One region of the Bradyrhizobium sp. 147 genome, then DNA from elsewhere that is predicted to be linked to it. Evidence: riboswitches for the same ligand, from Rfam matches in the RefSeq annotation. Region 1 holds a riboswitch; the other holds the start of a gene.
The links. A riboswitch is a leader RNA that binds a small molecule or an ion and turns the genes downstream of it on or off. The one in region 1 is predicted to bind cobalamin.
Positions count from the first base shown of each region.

Region 2: another riboswitch for cobalamin. It lies ahead of IVA87_RS10575 (energy-coupling factor ABC transporter permease); the one in region 1 lies ahead of metE (5-methyltetrahydropteroyltriglutamate--homocysteine S-methyltransferase).

Region 1 is NZ_JADPKL010000137.1:25,239-32,822, forward strand. It holds gene IVA87_RS31950 (DUF6538 domain-containing protein) at 1-1,218, opposite strand, end outside; gene metE (5-methyltetrahydropteroyltriglutamate--homocysteine S-methyltransferase) at 2,122-4,437, opposite strand; cobalamin riboswitch at 4,537-4,737, opposite strand; gene IVA87_RS31960 (hypothetical protein) at 4,914-5,186, opposite strand; gene IVA87_RS31965 (hypothetical protein) at 5,642-5,797, shown strand; gene IVA87_RS31970 (4Fe-4S binding protein) at 5,819-6,022, opposite strand; gene IVA87_RS31975 (EAL domain-containing response regulator) at 6,641-7,584, opposite strand, start outside.
Region 2 is NZ_JADPKL010000042.1:260,705-268,288, forward strand. It holds gene IVA87_RS10545 (cobalt-precorrin-6A reductase) at 1-206, opposite strand, end outside; gene cbiT (precorrin-6Y C5,15-methyltransferase (decarboxylating) subunit CbiT) at 205-1,386, shown strand; gene IVA87_RS10555 (cobalamin biosynthesis protein) at 1,383-1,751, shown strand; gene cobM (precorrin-4 C(11)-methyltransferase) at 1,748-2,530, shown strand; gene IVA87_RS10565 (cobyrinate a,c-diamide synthase) at 2,530-3,837, shown strand; gene cobA (uroporphyrinogen-III C-methyltransferase) at 3,834-4,565, shown strand; cobalamin riboswitch at 4,611-4,832, shown strand; gene IVA87_RS10575 (energy-coupling factor ABC transporter permease) at 4,869-5,546, shown strand; gene cobF (precorrin-6A synthase (deacetylating)) at 5,592-6,341, shown strand; gene cobT (nicotinate-nucleotide--dimethylbenzimidazole phosphoribosyltransferase) at 6,352-7,404, shown strand; gene IVA87_RS10590 (histidine phosphatase family protein) at 7,411-7,584, opposite strand, start outside.

The sequences.
Region 1 (7,584 bases):
GGGGCCAGCTTCGGGCGTTACGTGCACGACCCAATGCTTGCCTTCGCGTCGGACATCCTCCTTGCGAAGCTGAAGCATCTCGCCAACCCGCGCCCCCGTGAAGGCGCACAACCATGGCACCCACCGTTTGGCTGCCGTCAGCTTCGGCGCCTCCCTGCCCGCCGCCAAACTCCGGGCGTGTTTGAGAATGGCGGATGCCTCCTGGTCGTAGAAGCCCTTCGACCTGAGCTTGCGTGACTTGCCCACCTTGATGGTGAGTCCTTCGGCAGGATTGCTGGCCATCCGTCGATTCATGACTGCCCAGCCGAAGACCGTCTTTAGCCCCGCGAGGTCACTGTCCTTTACCGTCTTCGCGCTGGCGCCACCCTGAAACCTGTGATCCTTGTACCGAACAATGTCCTGCGGCGTCACGCGGCTCGCTTGGTCATGCTTCAGGAACCCCACAAGCTTTGCCACAGTGTTGCGATAGCTCTCGTAGGTGCTCTGCTTGCGACCAGCAGCCTTCGCCTCCTTCCACCAATGCTCGACCAGTGCCGATAGTGAATCGGCGGAGGCGCCGCCCTTGGCATCATTCTTCGCTTGCTCTGCGCGAGGGGGCCATTCCGGGAACCGAATCGCCTGGGGTTCGGGCAAGTCTTGGCCTTGCCCTCTTACGAGTTTCGCCAAAGTCAAACTTGCACGTTGTATGGCCGCGCCCAGGGCACGGGCCATGGTTCGGCGGTTCTGATCGTCTATGACAATCCCATTGGTCGTCAGATAGCCGTTTGCAGCGTCCAAACACGCTTGCTCCATCCGGAAAATCTTGTCCTCTGGCAGCTCTGGGGCACCATCTAACGCCCGCTGAGAGGCAGCCAGGATCTCTTTCCTGGTCTGCGGGGGACCAAATAGGCGATCGCCAGCCACGGTATCCCAGTTGGTCTGCTGGCTTGGATTGTCCCTGTACTGCTCTAGCCATTGATCGTGGGCGACCGTGGCGAAACGGTGCGCTTCTCGCTCGGTCAGGGGTACCGGGCCCGCGCGCAAATTCGCCCAGCGAGCCTCTAGCTCGGCGAGCGCGTTCGCATGCCGCACCTTTGCCTCCGCAGGATCGCGGGTCTGGAGGCTTACCTTTTCCTCGCGCTTGCCAACAAGCTTACGCAGATCCTCCGGAACGGCTTTCCGGAGCTGATAGATTCCAGTTTTGGGGTGCTTCCACGGACGCGACATGGCTAACGGCATTGTACCACTCTTCTGTACCACTGAGGAGCGGGTAAGCCGTTGAATTTGCTGAATTGCTTTGGATATCAGGCTCTTAAAAGAGCGGTGGTGCCCAGGAAAGGACTCTGACCTCCAAGTCAGGACCGGAAACTACTCCGGTCGAATCGCGCCAGTCACGCGGTCCGCGCCATGCCTGGCGCACCAAAAAAAGCCCGGCCTCCTCCGGAGGCCGGGCGAAAGTCACGCAGGAACGACGCTGCTTTATGCATCGCACCAGCTTTCGTCGGTAGGGAGGACTTACCGGCGATCGATTTCGGCGAGGGCATTCGCCGTCAAAAAAGGAGAAACGGATATCACTCCGCGCGAAATCTGGAGCCGCTTGCCTTCCGCTCCTGTCGGAAACTTCACGACTTGTCCACCACTCGCCCGCTGTCCGGTTGGGACGTCAGTGCCTTGATCGAGCTGGGATCCTTCGCGCAAGCGGTTTGGCTGCCGTGCCCTGAAACACAAGCGGCAGTTTGCCGTCGCGCAGCAGCATTTGGCACGCCCCCCAAAAACCAACAACGCTCGATTACCTTTCCCGGAGCGCGTGCCAGGACGCGAATTTCGTATGACGTTCCGTAAGGACGGTAAAATAGATTGTTGTGATGGGACGCATCCACGCGATGGATAAATGAAAAAGTAGGGCTGTGCTTCGCGTGGAGCGTTAATGACGTCGCAATATGTGACCTGATCGGACGTCGCCGGCATGCTGTCGGCCGCCGGGTCGAGAATCGAGCTTGTCGCCGGCTGTATGCGACCGCCTCCGCCGACGCCCGGCGGCATTCCGAGGCGCTGGGAACTTTGGGAGCTCGCAAGGACATCGTAAGCCCCCAAAGCGCGTGCATCTTGTTCACAAACGCGTTTGCGAAACGCTCCGCACCATCATGGCTCAGCCCGCAACTCGCGTGCGGCGGCCACCATATTGACGAGCGCGGGACGCACCTCCTCCCAGCTTCGAGTTTTCAGTCCGCAGTCGGGATTGATCCAGAGCTGCCGATCGGAAACTCGCTGCCGCGCCAACACAATCAGCTGTTTGATTTCCGCCGCTGCGGGAATGCGCGGTGAATGAATGTCATAGACGCCGGGCCCGATCTCGTTGGGATATTTGTAGCTCTTGAAGGCCTCGAGCAATTCCATCTTAGAACGCGACGTCTCGATTGAAATGACGTCAGCATCCATTGCTGCGATCGCATCGATGATTTCGTTGAACTCGGAATAGCACATGTGGGTATGGATCTGAGTTCCGTCGGCGACAGCGGACGAGCAAACGCGGAAGCTGTCCACTGCCCAATCGAGATAGTTCCTCCACTGCGATTTGCGTAGCGGCAATCCCTCCCGCAACGCAGCCTCGTCGATCTGGATCATAGTCGCTCCAACCGCCTCAAGATCGATCACCTCATCTCGGATCGCAAGAGCGATCTGACGGCATGTCTCGCTCCGCGAGATGTCGTCGCGGACAAACGACCAGTTCAGGATCGTCACCGGTCCGGTCAGCATAGCCTTGACGGGTTTCTTGGTCAGAGACTGCGCGTAGCGCCACCATTCAACGGTCATCGGCTTCGGCCGGGAGACATCTCCGAACAGGATAGGCGGACGAACGTACCGCGACCCATAAGACTGAACCCAGCCGTGCTTGGTGAAAGCGAATCCCAACAGCTGCTCGGCAAAGTATTGAACCATGTCATTGCGCTCGAACTCACCGTGTACGAGCACGTCCAGGCCGATATCTTCCTGCCACTGCACGGTACGGGCTGTCTCCGCTTTCAGAAGCTGCTCGTACTGCGCGTCATTCAGCGCTCCCCGCGCATGAGCCGCACGCGCATTCCGGACGTCGACCGTTTGCGGGAAGGATCCGATGGTTGTCGTTGGAAACATCGGCAATGCGAACGCGGCCCGCTGGACGTCGGCACGCTCGGTGAACGCACTGCGACGGCGACGCATGCTATCGTCGATCGCGGCCATTCGTCCGGCGACATTCGCATTGTGGATCTCGGGCGATGTTTCGCGGGTCACGGCGGCGTCCTCGGAAAGCGCAAGTTCATCGGCCACCTCGGCAGCATGGCCGGCCAGCGCTTTGCCCAATATCGAAAGTTCCTTGATCTTCTGAACTGAGAACGCCAGCCACGTCTTCAGATTGGGATCGAGATCGGTCTCTAGCTCAATGTCGATCGGAACATGAAGCAGCGAGCAGGAAGGAGCAATCTGAACACGGTCCCTACCCAGCTTTTTGACCAAAGGGGCAAGTTGGTCGAGCAGCGCCGCAAGATTGGAGCGCCAGACGTTGCGACCATCAACGACGCCTAGCGAGACCACGAGATCTCTGCGGGCTGTGGCGACAATTGCGTCCAATTGGTCGGGTGCCCGAACCAGATCGACATGAAGCCCGGCAACGGGCAAGGCAAGGGCTGTTTCAAGATTGTCGCCGATAGCCCCGAAATAAGTGGCCAACATGATTTTAAGGGCCGGCACAAGCTTTGCGAAATGAGCATAGGCCCGGCGGACGGCCGCCCGCGACGCTTCGTCGACGTCCATCACCAGGCATGGCTCGTCGAGCTGAACCCATTCCGCACCGCGCGAGGCTAGTTCGCGGAGAACATCGACATAGACTGGGAGGAGCCTATCAAGCAGCGACAGCGGATTGAATGCGGGATTTGCGCTTTTGCCGAGCTTCAGGAAAGTGACTGGGCCAACTAAGACGGGGCGCGTTTGGTAGCCGAGGCTTTTTGCCTCCTCATATTCCTCGATCGGCTTTCGAGAGGAATACTTAAAGATCTGATCCTGGTGAAATTCCGGCACCATGTAGTGGTAGTTGGTATCGAACCACTTCGTCATTTCCTGTGCTGCTACGCCAGGCCCATGCTGAGTGTGATCACCGTCCTGAGCGCCACGTGCCATGGCGAAGTAGGTCTTGAGCGACACAGGACCTTCGGTCCAGCCGTAGACGTCGGGAATGGCTCCGACCATTACGCTGGTATCGAGCACCTGGTCGTAGAGCGAGAAGTCATTGGAAGGAATGACCGTCACACCGCAGGATTTCTGCCGTGCCCAATTAGCGGCACGAAGTCCACTCCCCGCCTCGAGGAGCTCGGCTTCGCTGGAGTTTCCCGCCCAGTAGCTCTCGAGCGCGAACTTGAGTTCGCGTCGTGGGCCGATGCGTGACGTCCCCAATGTGGCAACGGGAAGCGAAAGAATAGACATAGATCAGACCCCATAATTGGGGCAAAGGCCATGGCGGACGCGTGCAGCGAATATCGCGTGAGCGACAGCTGCTTGGCGCACACCGGGACACCCCGCCCGTGGACGATATATTGTCGAGGCAGGTCTCCTGGCTCGCGGGTCGTCGCTGCTGTCCGGCCTTCCCAAAGCCGCATGGCTTCAGTGACTTCGTTGGACATCGGCTCGCCGCTTACAGTTGCGGGGGCAGCGCCGGCATTGCACCGGCTTCCCTCTTAGCTCCGGATCAAACGAAATCCGAAGACCACGACGGCTGGCATTAGACGCACGAGGATCGATCCGTCAACCTACTAAGTGTTGCCGCGATATTGCCCAAGCGATTGCCAGCTGTACCAGGTAGGGCACAACGGTCTTACTCCCGGCCTGGTAAAAACGCGTGGATCTGTGAAGCCTCCGCTTATGAATGCGTCCGCTCAACGCCCTCTTGGCGTAGTCGTGAGCTAACGCGAGCAGAACGAATGCGCTGGGCGCTTCGACATCTGCGTGATCGCGACAAGCCTGCTCTTTTCCGTCAGCAGCTTCTCGAACTCGCCCGTGAGGAAGTTGCGATCATGCTCGGCCGACATCCGCTTGAACACAGCGCCATGAGGCTCCTTAGGAATTGCCAAGGCCGGGATTGCTCCAGGATCGCACGGATGATCAGGTCGGACTGCCTGTGTACGGCGGACCCCGCGCCGAGCCGCGAGCTCGATCGCCTCCATGGCGTTGGTCAAGATGATCTCCTCGGTGCGCCAAGCACTTACGTGCTGAGCGACTTTGGCGCGCCTTCGTTGTTTCCGTCGCCGCTGGCGAGTAGTGCAGCCTGGACGTTGGCATGCGCGACATCGCGGGAACAGTTCCGGACCTCAGGATGCACGCTGACTTGCGAAACTGGAGTAAGCGGCGAGAGCGCGGGCGGCGGGGATCTGCTATGACCCTAGGCTCCATGCACTCGTGCATGGTGCGCGGATGCCGAGCTTCTCGTATGTCTTCAAGATCTCCGGACCGATCTCGTCGCGCGTGGAGACCGTCTCTTCGGCTTCGGCCGTGACGTAGCTTTAGATATCCTGCAAGTCGATCTTGGGATGTCGACGCCCGTCCACCTCGCCTCGTCTCCTCAGCCAGCGACGATAAGCCCCAACGCGGCGACTGGAGCATCGAGGCGGCTTTGTCCTTATTCGAGACAAATTTGACGGTGTTCTCTGACAGAGCCCTTCGATGGTTTCTCGGAGTCGATCAGCGCCTTAAACTCATAACGATGTTGATCGAACTCGATGCGCCGCACGCGGTCGGCGGCCTTCTCAAGCGCGACATCTATTACTTCGTTCGCAAAATCGAGCGGTGAAGCCTTCTGGACGCGGGCTGCTTATGCTGTCTTAGACTGGACACAGGTGTCAGGCACCGGACAGACCACCGCGCATTGCGGCGTGTCGGAATGGCCCTCGCACTCCGTACACTTTTTGGCATCGATAACGTAAATGTCGCGCTTGAGGCTGATCGCCGCGTTGGGACACTCGAACTCACATGCCCCACAAACGGTGCATTGCGAAGCGACGATCTTGTAAGCCATGCCTTCCGACTCCTTAGGCGAGCGATGCCATTGGCGATCCCTTTCAAATGCCGTGCCAAGGACAGACGCGCTCAATGATGGTCAATTTGCCCAGGGGTGCTGTCCCGGGTCTGAGACCATGTTGCATCTGCGACAGCAACGGGCCACTTCAATTTCAAGCTATGCGAGCCCTCAGGCCCTACTCCGAGAGTCACTCGCGACTCGACCGCTGGGCGCTTCCGTCGTTTGTCTTGCATGGCAGCGCGGGGCCAAGCGACGCTCGACGATTCCGAAACCGGCGGCGCGACTAAAAGCCGCGAGCCGACGCACGTCTACACCGGATCTCGGCAAACCTCCGGTCACACGCCCTGACTGGAGGTTTTGTGCAAGCCTCGCTCACGGCTGCAACGTTAACTCCGCGGATTGACTCGCTGGAGGCCTGATAAAAAGGGTTTGTGCTACAATAACTTTCGGCATCGCTTCGGAGGGAAATGAAGTTCCGCCGGGAGAAGCGTTACTGGCTTTGCAAAGTGACCGATTTAATTGCAGTCAGCCGCATGCCTGGTGCCGAGTAGGCATGGCGGCGCGGGCGAGCGCTGGTACGTTTTGCCTGGCTCTGCTCAGCCACTCCTCATGCAACTATTTTGGACGAAGTGGAACAGGGCTGAAAGATGACTGTGCAAATTGCTTCAGCCGCATGGCCTTTCCGAACAGATGGCCCTGCGCAAGGTCGAATCCGAGTTCGGTCACAGCGATCAGGTCGGCGTGGCTCTCCACACCTGCGGCGACGGTGCGCACGCTGTACTCTTTGGCTAGATCGACGATATGGCGGCACACCGTTCGCTTCAGGGGTCCATTTCCGCAACCGGCGACGTACTGCCGGTCCACTTTTAATTTCATGAACGGGAATTTTTCCATCCCCATCAGCTGCGGCCAATTGGCGCCGACATTGTCGATTGCAAGGCCAATGTTGTGAAAGCGAACCTCACGTGCGACCTCGATCAGGAGATCTAGGTTCTGGATCGCTTCCTCGCTATCGATTTCAATCGTCAAGCCGCCGAAAGCGGGGTGCGAGGGCATGCGCTGACAGAGATCGCGTACCGCTTGCGGGTCAATCAGGAATGCTGCCGGGAGATTGATGGAGAGATCGATCGAAGTTTGCTGCTCCAGAAGATACTGCCAATCTTTGATCGCGCGGTCGATCACGAACTGCGACAACTCCCTGAAATGCGGATCGTGAGCCTCCGCGATGAAATAGGCCGGTGGAACAACGCCCCAGGTCGGGTGCCGCATTCGCACAAGCGCCTCGGCGCCGCGGCGGCTGAGGGTACACGCGTCAAACTTCGGCTCATACCAGAGCTCAAGCCAGCCAGCGTGTAAGGCTTCCCCGACATGGACCGCGGGACGGGGCGCCGGCTCTCTGGGCAAGAGCATGGCGACCCGATCGCGCAGCGTCTCGGCTGCAAACGGCGTCCTCAGCGGCGGCAGCATATCAAGTCCATATTCGCCCCCGACCTGCTGCACTGCCGTCATGATGATCGACTCGCGGGCGCCGAACGCCAGCACTCCGCCTGCAAATCCTT
Region 2 (7,584 bases), on a different contig from region 1:
ACCACATGCGTGATGCCTTCACGACGAAGGTATTCGGCAAGCCTGCCCACGCCGCCGAAGCCGCCGATGCGGGTCGGCAGCGGCTGATCGGCGGGCGTGCGGGTGCGACCGCCATAGGAATAGACGGCCTTGATGCCCGCGCGCGCGATCGCCGCGGCGAGCAGGCTCGCATCGGCTGTTCCGCCCAGAACGAGGGCGCGCATCATGGCTGATCCCTGGCTGACCATCATCGGTATCGGCGAAGATGGCCTTGCCGGGCTGTCCGAAGCAAGCCGAAAGGCGCTTGCCAAGGCAGAAACCGTCTTCGGCGGCGAGCGTCATCTTGCGCTTGCGCAAGTTGGCAGCCGCGGCCGTCCGTGGCCGGTGCCGTTCGATGCAGATATGGTGCTGAGCTGTCGCGGCCGGCCGACGGTCGTGCTCGCCTCAGGCGATCCGTTCTGGCATGGCGCCGGTGCAAGTCTTGCCGACAAGCTGCAGGCTGGCGAGTGGATTGCGCACTCCGCGCCGTCGACGTTCTCGCTCGTCGCCGCGCGGCTTGGCTGGCGTCTGGAATCGGTGATCTGTCTTGGACTTCACGCTGCGCCATTCGAACGTCTCGTGCAGCATCTGGCGCACGGGGCGCGGATCATCTGTCTCGTCCGTAATGGCAAAGCGGCCGGCGATCTCGCGAACTGGCTAACCGAGCGCGGCTGGGGCCCTTCCGCATTCTGGACTCTCGCCGCGCTTGGCGGGCCGAATGAAAGCGTCAGAGAGTATCGCGCTGACAGCTTTACGCGCGCTTCGTCCGGAAACCTCGTTGCGGTTGCGCTGGAGGCGAAGGGCGGGCAGGGGCTGTCTCGCGGTTCGGGCCTGCCGGACGATCTCTTCGCTCACGACGGCCAGATCACCAAGCGGCCGATGCGCGCCTTGGCGCTCTCGGCGCTGGCGCCGTGTCCCGGCAGGACGCTGTGGGACATCGGCGCCGGTTCGGGCTCGATCTCGATCGAGTGGGCGCTGTGCGGCGGAACGGCGGTGGCCATTGAGGCGCGTGATGATCGAACTGCAAACATCCGCAGCAACGCGGCCGCGTTTGGACTGGAGCATCGGATCACGGTCATCGCGGGCGAAGCACCCGATGCTCTGACAGCGCTGGACGCGCCGGACGCTGTCTTCGTCGGCGGCGGCCTCGATGGCGCGATGTTTGACGCCATCTGGTCGCGGTTGGCGCCTGGGGCGCGGCTCGTCGCGCATGCGGTGACGCTGGAGACAGAGGCGCTGCTCGGCGAACTGCACCAGCGCCACGGCGGCGAGCTGATGCGGGTGGAGATCGCGCATGCAGCCCCACTCGGCCGCTACCGGTCATGGGAGGCGGCGCGGCCGGTGGTGCAATGGAGTGTGGTCCGATGAAAGTTGCCGGGCTCGGATTCAAGAAGGATGTGACGCTGGCTTCACTGCGCGAGGCGCTGCTGGCCACCGGCGGTTTCGAAGGCCTTGCTGCGGTGGCAACCGTCAGCGACAAGGCCGATGCCGAAGCGCTGAAGCAGCTCGCGCGCGAATGCGGTGTGCCGATCAAGGCTGTTCCTGCCGATGTGCTTGCGAGCGTCGACACGCCGACGCAGTCGAAGCTTATTGCGGAAAAGTTCGGCACGGGATCAGTCGCCGAAGCCGCGGCGCTTGCCGCGGCTGGCCCTCGCGCGCGGCTGATTGCGAGGCGGGTTGTCTCGCAGGATCGCACCGCGACCGCCGCGATTGCGGAAGGAGACGGCTTATGACCGTGCATTTCATCGGGGCCGGCCCGGGCGCGCCCGATTTGCTGACCTTGCGCGGCCGCGACCTGATCGCCGCCTCTCCACTGTGTCTCTATGCCGGCTCGCTTGTGCCGGCGGGTGTGCTGGCGCATTGCCCGCCGGGCGCGCGGATCGTCAACACCGCGCCGCTGTCGCTCGACGAGATCATCGCCGAGATCGTCGCCGCGCACGCGGACGGCAAAGACGTCGCCCGTCTGCATTCCGGCGATCTCTCGATCTGGTCGGCGATGGGCGAGCAGCTCCGCCGCCTGCGCGCGCTCGGCATTCCCTATTCGGTCACGCCGGGCGTGCCGTCCTTCTCGGCTGCTGCCGCTGCGCTGGAGACCGAACTGACGCTGCCTGGTCTCGCCCAGACGGTCGTGCTGACGCGCACGCCGGGCCGGGCCAGCGCCATGCTCGAGGGCGAGAAGCTTGCTGCGTTCGCCGCGACGGGCGCGGTGCTCGCGATCCATCTGTCGATCCATCTGCTCGACAAGCTCATCGCCGAGCTGACGCCGCATTACGGCGCAGACTGCCCGGTCGCGATCGTCTGGCGCGCGAGCTGGCCGGACCAGCGCATCGTCCGTGCCACACTGGCAACGCTCGATGCGGCTGTAGGCAGCGAGATGGAGCGCACCGCGCTGGTCCTGGTCGGCAGGACGCTGAACGCCACGGATTTTGACGAGAGCCGCCTCTATGCCGCCGACTATGATCGCCGCTATCGGCCGGTTGGCGCCGAGCCGCGCTTCCCGGAGGCGTCCTGATGGCGGCAGGTCTCGTCATCTCCGCACCGGCCTCGGGGGTCGGCAAAACCACGCTGACGCTGGCGCTCGCCCGCGCTTGGCGCAATCGCGGCTTGAACGTGCAGTGCTTCAAGAGCGGGCCCGACTATATCGATCCCGCCTTTCACGCTGCGGCGACGGGACGGGCCTCCGTCAATATCGATAGCTGGGCGATGGATCGCGGGGCGATCGCGCATCTCGTCAGCCGCGGCGCGGATGCCGACGTCGTGCTCGCGGAGGGCTCGATGGGCCTGTTCGACGGCGTCGCCGCGCGCGGCGTCTCCGGCACCGGCGCCACCGCAGACATCACCGAGATGCTGGGCTGGCCCGTGCTGCTGGTGATCGATCCCTCCGGCCAAGCGCAGACCGCGGCAGCAATTGCCGCGGGCCTTCGCGACTACCGCCCTGGCGTGCGCCTTGCCGGCGTGGTGCTCAATCGTGTCGCCAGCCCGCGCCACGAAGATCTCGTGCGTCGCGCGCTGAGAGACGCCGGCATCGCCGTGTTCGGCGCATTGCCGCGCCATGCCGAGATTGGTCTGCCGAAGCGCCATCTCGGCCTGGTGCAGGCCGAGGAGCAGGCCGGGATCGGCAAGCTGATCGACGAGGCCGCGCGCTTCGTTGCCGAGCATGTCGATCTCGATGCGGTGCTGCGGGCGGCCGCCAACTGGTCGCCGGCAGCGAGCAATGGTTTGAACGTGACGCCGCCCGGGCAGCGCATTGCGCTCGCCCGCGATGCGGCGTTCTCCTTCGTCTATCCGCACATGCTGGAGGCCTGGCGCGCGGCCGGCGCCGAGATCGTGCCGTTCTCGCCGCTGGCCGACGAACCGCCTGACGCGAGCGCCGATGTCTGCTGGCTGCCCGGCGGCTATCCCGAGCTTCATGCCGGCAAGATCGCGGCCAACGCACGCTTTCGCAGCGGCGTGCGGTCCTTCGCCGAGACACGGCCGGTCCACGGCGAATGCGGAGGCTATATGGTGCTGGGGACCGCTTTGACCGATGCCGATGGCGTGCGCCATGAGATGGCGGGGCTGCTCGGCCTGGAGACCAGCTTTGCCAAGCGCCGCATGCATCTGGGCTATCGTCTCGCCGAACTGGCCACGCCGATGCCGGGGCACCGGGCCGGCGCACGCCTGCGCGGCCACGAGTTCCATTATTCGACGATCATCGCCCAGCCCGACACGCCGCTGGCCGTGGTCCACGACGCAACCGGCGCGGTCATTGCCGAGACCGGCTCGCGGCGGGGCCAAGCCACCGGCACGTTCTTCCATCTGATTGCGGAGGACCGGTGAGCGGTTTTGTCAGTTTCGTCTCCGCCGGCCCCGGCGACCCCGAACTCCTCACGGTGAAGGGGACTGCACGGCTGCGCGAGGCCGACGTCGTGCTCTATGATGATCTTGCCTCCGGCGCGATCCTCGATCTCGCCCGTCCCGGCGCCAATCTCGTCGCGGTCGGCAAACGGGCAGGGCGGCCCTCGACCAAGCAGCACCACGTCAACCGCCTCTTGGTTGACTATGCCGCAACTGGCGCGCGCGTGGTGCGGCTGAAGTCTGGGGACGCCGGCATTTTTGGCCGGCTCGAGGAGGAGCTCGAGACGCTGCGCGAGGCCGGCATCGGCTACGAGATCATTCCCGGCGTCACATCCGCCTGCGTCGCCGCCGCGCAAGCCGGCATCCCCCTGACCCGGCGCCACACCTCGCGGCGGGTGCAGTTCGTGACCGGGGCCGACGTCACCGGCGAGCTGCCGCAAAACCTGAATTGGGTGGCGCTGGCAGATCCGGAGGCAACCACCGTGGTTTATATGGGTCGGCGCACCTTTCCGGCCCTTGCCGCAAAATTGATCGAGCATGGCCTCGCCGCAGATACGCCGGCGCTGTTTGCGGAATCTCTTGGCCGTTCCGACGAGCGGCTGGTGCGCACCACCATTGTCGAGCTTGCCGAGCAGCTTGCCCGCGGCGGCGCCGCTTCCACCGCCGCCGTCATCCTGTTCGGGGCGCTGGCAGGAGACGATCTGTCATGATGGCCGCGGCCGCCCTTGGCCCCTTGACGCCCGGCTCGCGAAAGGGGCACACAGGAGAGGCATGGTGCTCGACGCGGCGCAAAGCGCCGGAGCATAATCGGGAATGGGGGCGGGCGGACCCAGTTGCGGCGCCCAAATCCCCAGCCGCCCCCGCGACTGTAAGCGGTGAGGGGCTCCGATCAGCCACTGGGCCGCAAGGCTCGGGAAGGCCGGAGAACCGCAAGTGAACCGCGAGCCAGGAGACCGGCCCTGCACGTTTTGAGGCCAAGGCCGTCGGGTGTGACGGCAGGAAGGATCTGAGCCATGCATATCGAACCCGGAATCGTGACGGGCGCCAAGCTCGTGTTGAGTTACGCAACCGGCATCGCCGCAGGCGGCGTTGCCTTGAAGCTCGCCGTGGGGACCGTGCGCGAGCAGGGCATCGGCTCGTTCGCGACGCGCACGCTCGCCACCACCGGCCTCGTCTTCAGCTTCTTCCAGGTGCTGCCGCACTTCCCGGTTGGCGTCTCCGAGGTGCACTTCATCCTCGGCTCGACGCTGTTCCTGCTGTTCGGTGCTGCGCCCGCCGCCTTCGGCCTTGCGTTCGGGCTGCTGCTCCAGGGCGTCTTCTTCGTGCCGACCGACCTGCCGCAATACGGCATGAACATCACGACACTCCTGGTGCCGCTGTTCGCGATTCAGGCGCTGGCCACGCGGATCATTCCGCGCAACACCGCTTACGTCGATCTGCAATACCGCCAGGCGCTGGCGCTCTCGACCGCCTATCAGTCCGGCATCGTCGCCTGGGTGGCGTTCTGGGCCCTCTATGGCTCCGGCTTCGGCGCGACCAACCTCGCCAACATCGCGGCGTTTGCGGCATCCTATGCGCTGGTCATCGTGATCGAGCCGCTCGCCGATCTCGCGGTGCTGGCGCTGGCGAAGTCGCTGCGCGGTGTCACCGCGCCCGGCCTCGTCACGCCGCGCCTTCATAACGGCGCTTGAGAGACAAGCGAAGGGCGGCCGGTGCGGCCGCCCTTCGCGCTCGCGATGCTCACGCTTTCCTTAATAGGCATCGGTTGCGGCGATCCCGGGCAGCTCACGCGCGCCGCGGCCCGTGCCATCAACGCCGCCGATCTCGTCCTGATCCCGCGCAAGGGGACGGCGAAATCTGATCTCGCAGATCTCAGGCGGACGATCTGCGCGGATGTGCTCACCAGCGCGAGCACGCGCATCGCCGAGTTCGACTTGCCAGTGCGGGACACGACTGAGGCGGACTACCACAAGGGCGTGGACGATTGGCACGATGCCGTGGCGGCAACCTGGTCGCAAACCATCGCAAATCATCTCGGCGGCGAGGGCAAGGTCGCGCTGCTGATCTGGGGCGATCCTTCGCTGTACGATTCCTCGCTGCGCATTGCGCGGCGGCTCCATCCGTTGCCGACGATCGAGGTCGTGCCCGGCATCACCTCGATCCAGGCGCTGTGCGCCGCGCATGCGCTGCCGCTCAACGATATCGGCGAGCCATTCCTGGTCACGACGGGGCGGCGCTTGCGCGAAGGCGGCTGGCCACAAGGGGTCGATACCGTCGCTGTGATGCTCGACGGCGGCACGGCGTTCCAGTCGCTCGATCCGGCTGGTCTCCACATCTGGTGGGGCGCCTATCTTGGCATGCCCGATCAGATCGTCATGTCCGGTGCGCTGGCCGAAATCGGCCCGCGTATTGTCGCTGCGCGGCAGCAGGCGCGCCAGCGGCATGGCTGGATCATGGACAGCTACATTCTCAAGCGCACGCGTTAAGCGAGGCAGCATGCTCCCCGAATGGGTCTACCAAGAGTGTCCCGACATCTCCGCGATGCACCGCGAGGCAGCGATCGCGCGGCAGACGCAATTGACAAAGCCGACCGGCGCGCTCGGCCGGCTTGAGCAACTGGCGATCGAGCTTGCGGGCCTGCAAGCGACGGAATCTCCTCGCGCCGCGCGCGTGCCGATCATCGTCTTCGCCGGCGATCACGGCATCGTCGCGCAGGGCGTGTCTGCCTATCCGCAAGGAGTGACGATCGCGATGATGGCGAATTTTGCCTCCGGTGGCGCCGCGATCTCGGTGCTGGCGCGTGAGCTTGGTTCCAGCCTGGAGGTGGTCGACGCCGGAACGCTGGCGCAGGAACAGATGGCGGGCGTCGTCACCGACAAGCCGCGGAGCGGCACGCGCGATTTCAGCGTGGAAGCTGCACTCGAGCCTGCGGAACTGGCATTCGCCTTCGCAGCCGGGCAGCGCGCGGTTGCACGCGCGGAAGTCGGCCGGCCTGATCTGGTGATCTTCGGCGAGATGGGCATCGGCAACACCACGGTCTCGGCGGCCATTGCGGCGAGCCTGCTCGGCATCAGCGCCGAGGAGATCGCGGGCAGCGGCACCGGTATCGACGCGGCCGGCCGCGCGCACAAGGCGCGGGTGATCGATGCCGCGATTGCGCGCCATGGCATTGCGGGCGCTTCGTCCGAACACATCTTGTGTGCCGTCGGCGGTCTCGAGATCGCGGCGATCTGCGGCGCTATCATCGCGGCGGCGCAACGCCGCCTTCCCGTATTGATCGACGGCTTCATCGTGTCGGTCGCGGCGCTGGTGGCGGTGCAGATCAACCCCTCGTGCCGACCGTTCCTGCTGCCGTCGCATCAATCGGCGGAGCAGGGGCATCGGCTGGTGCTGCGTGCGCTGAACGTGCAGCCGCTGATCAGCCTCGATCTTCGGCTCGGTGAGGGCTCCGGCGCTGCGATCGCGTTGCCGCTGGTGCGGTCGGCTTGCGCGCTCCACAACGGCATGGCGACTTTTGCGCAAGCCAATGTGCCGGATCGCCCGGCCTGATCGGGCTCAGGCCATCCGCTGATTGACGGAGACGACGCGCCACCCAGTGGCGAGCCGGTCGATCCGGGTGAGCGACAGCGGATCGATCACGAAGCGCAAGGCGGCCTGCGGCGTCAGATCCAGCGCGATGCACAGCGCGGCGCGGATCGTGCCGGAATGCACGACGAGCGTTGCGGAGCC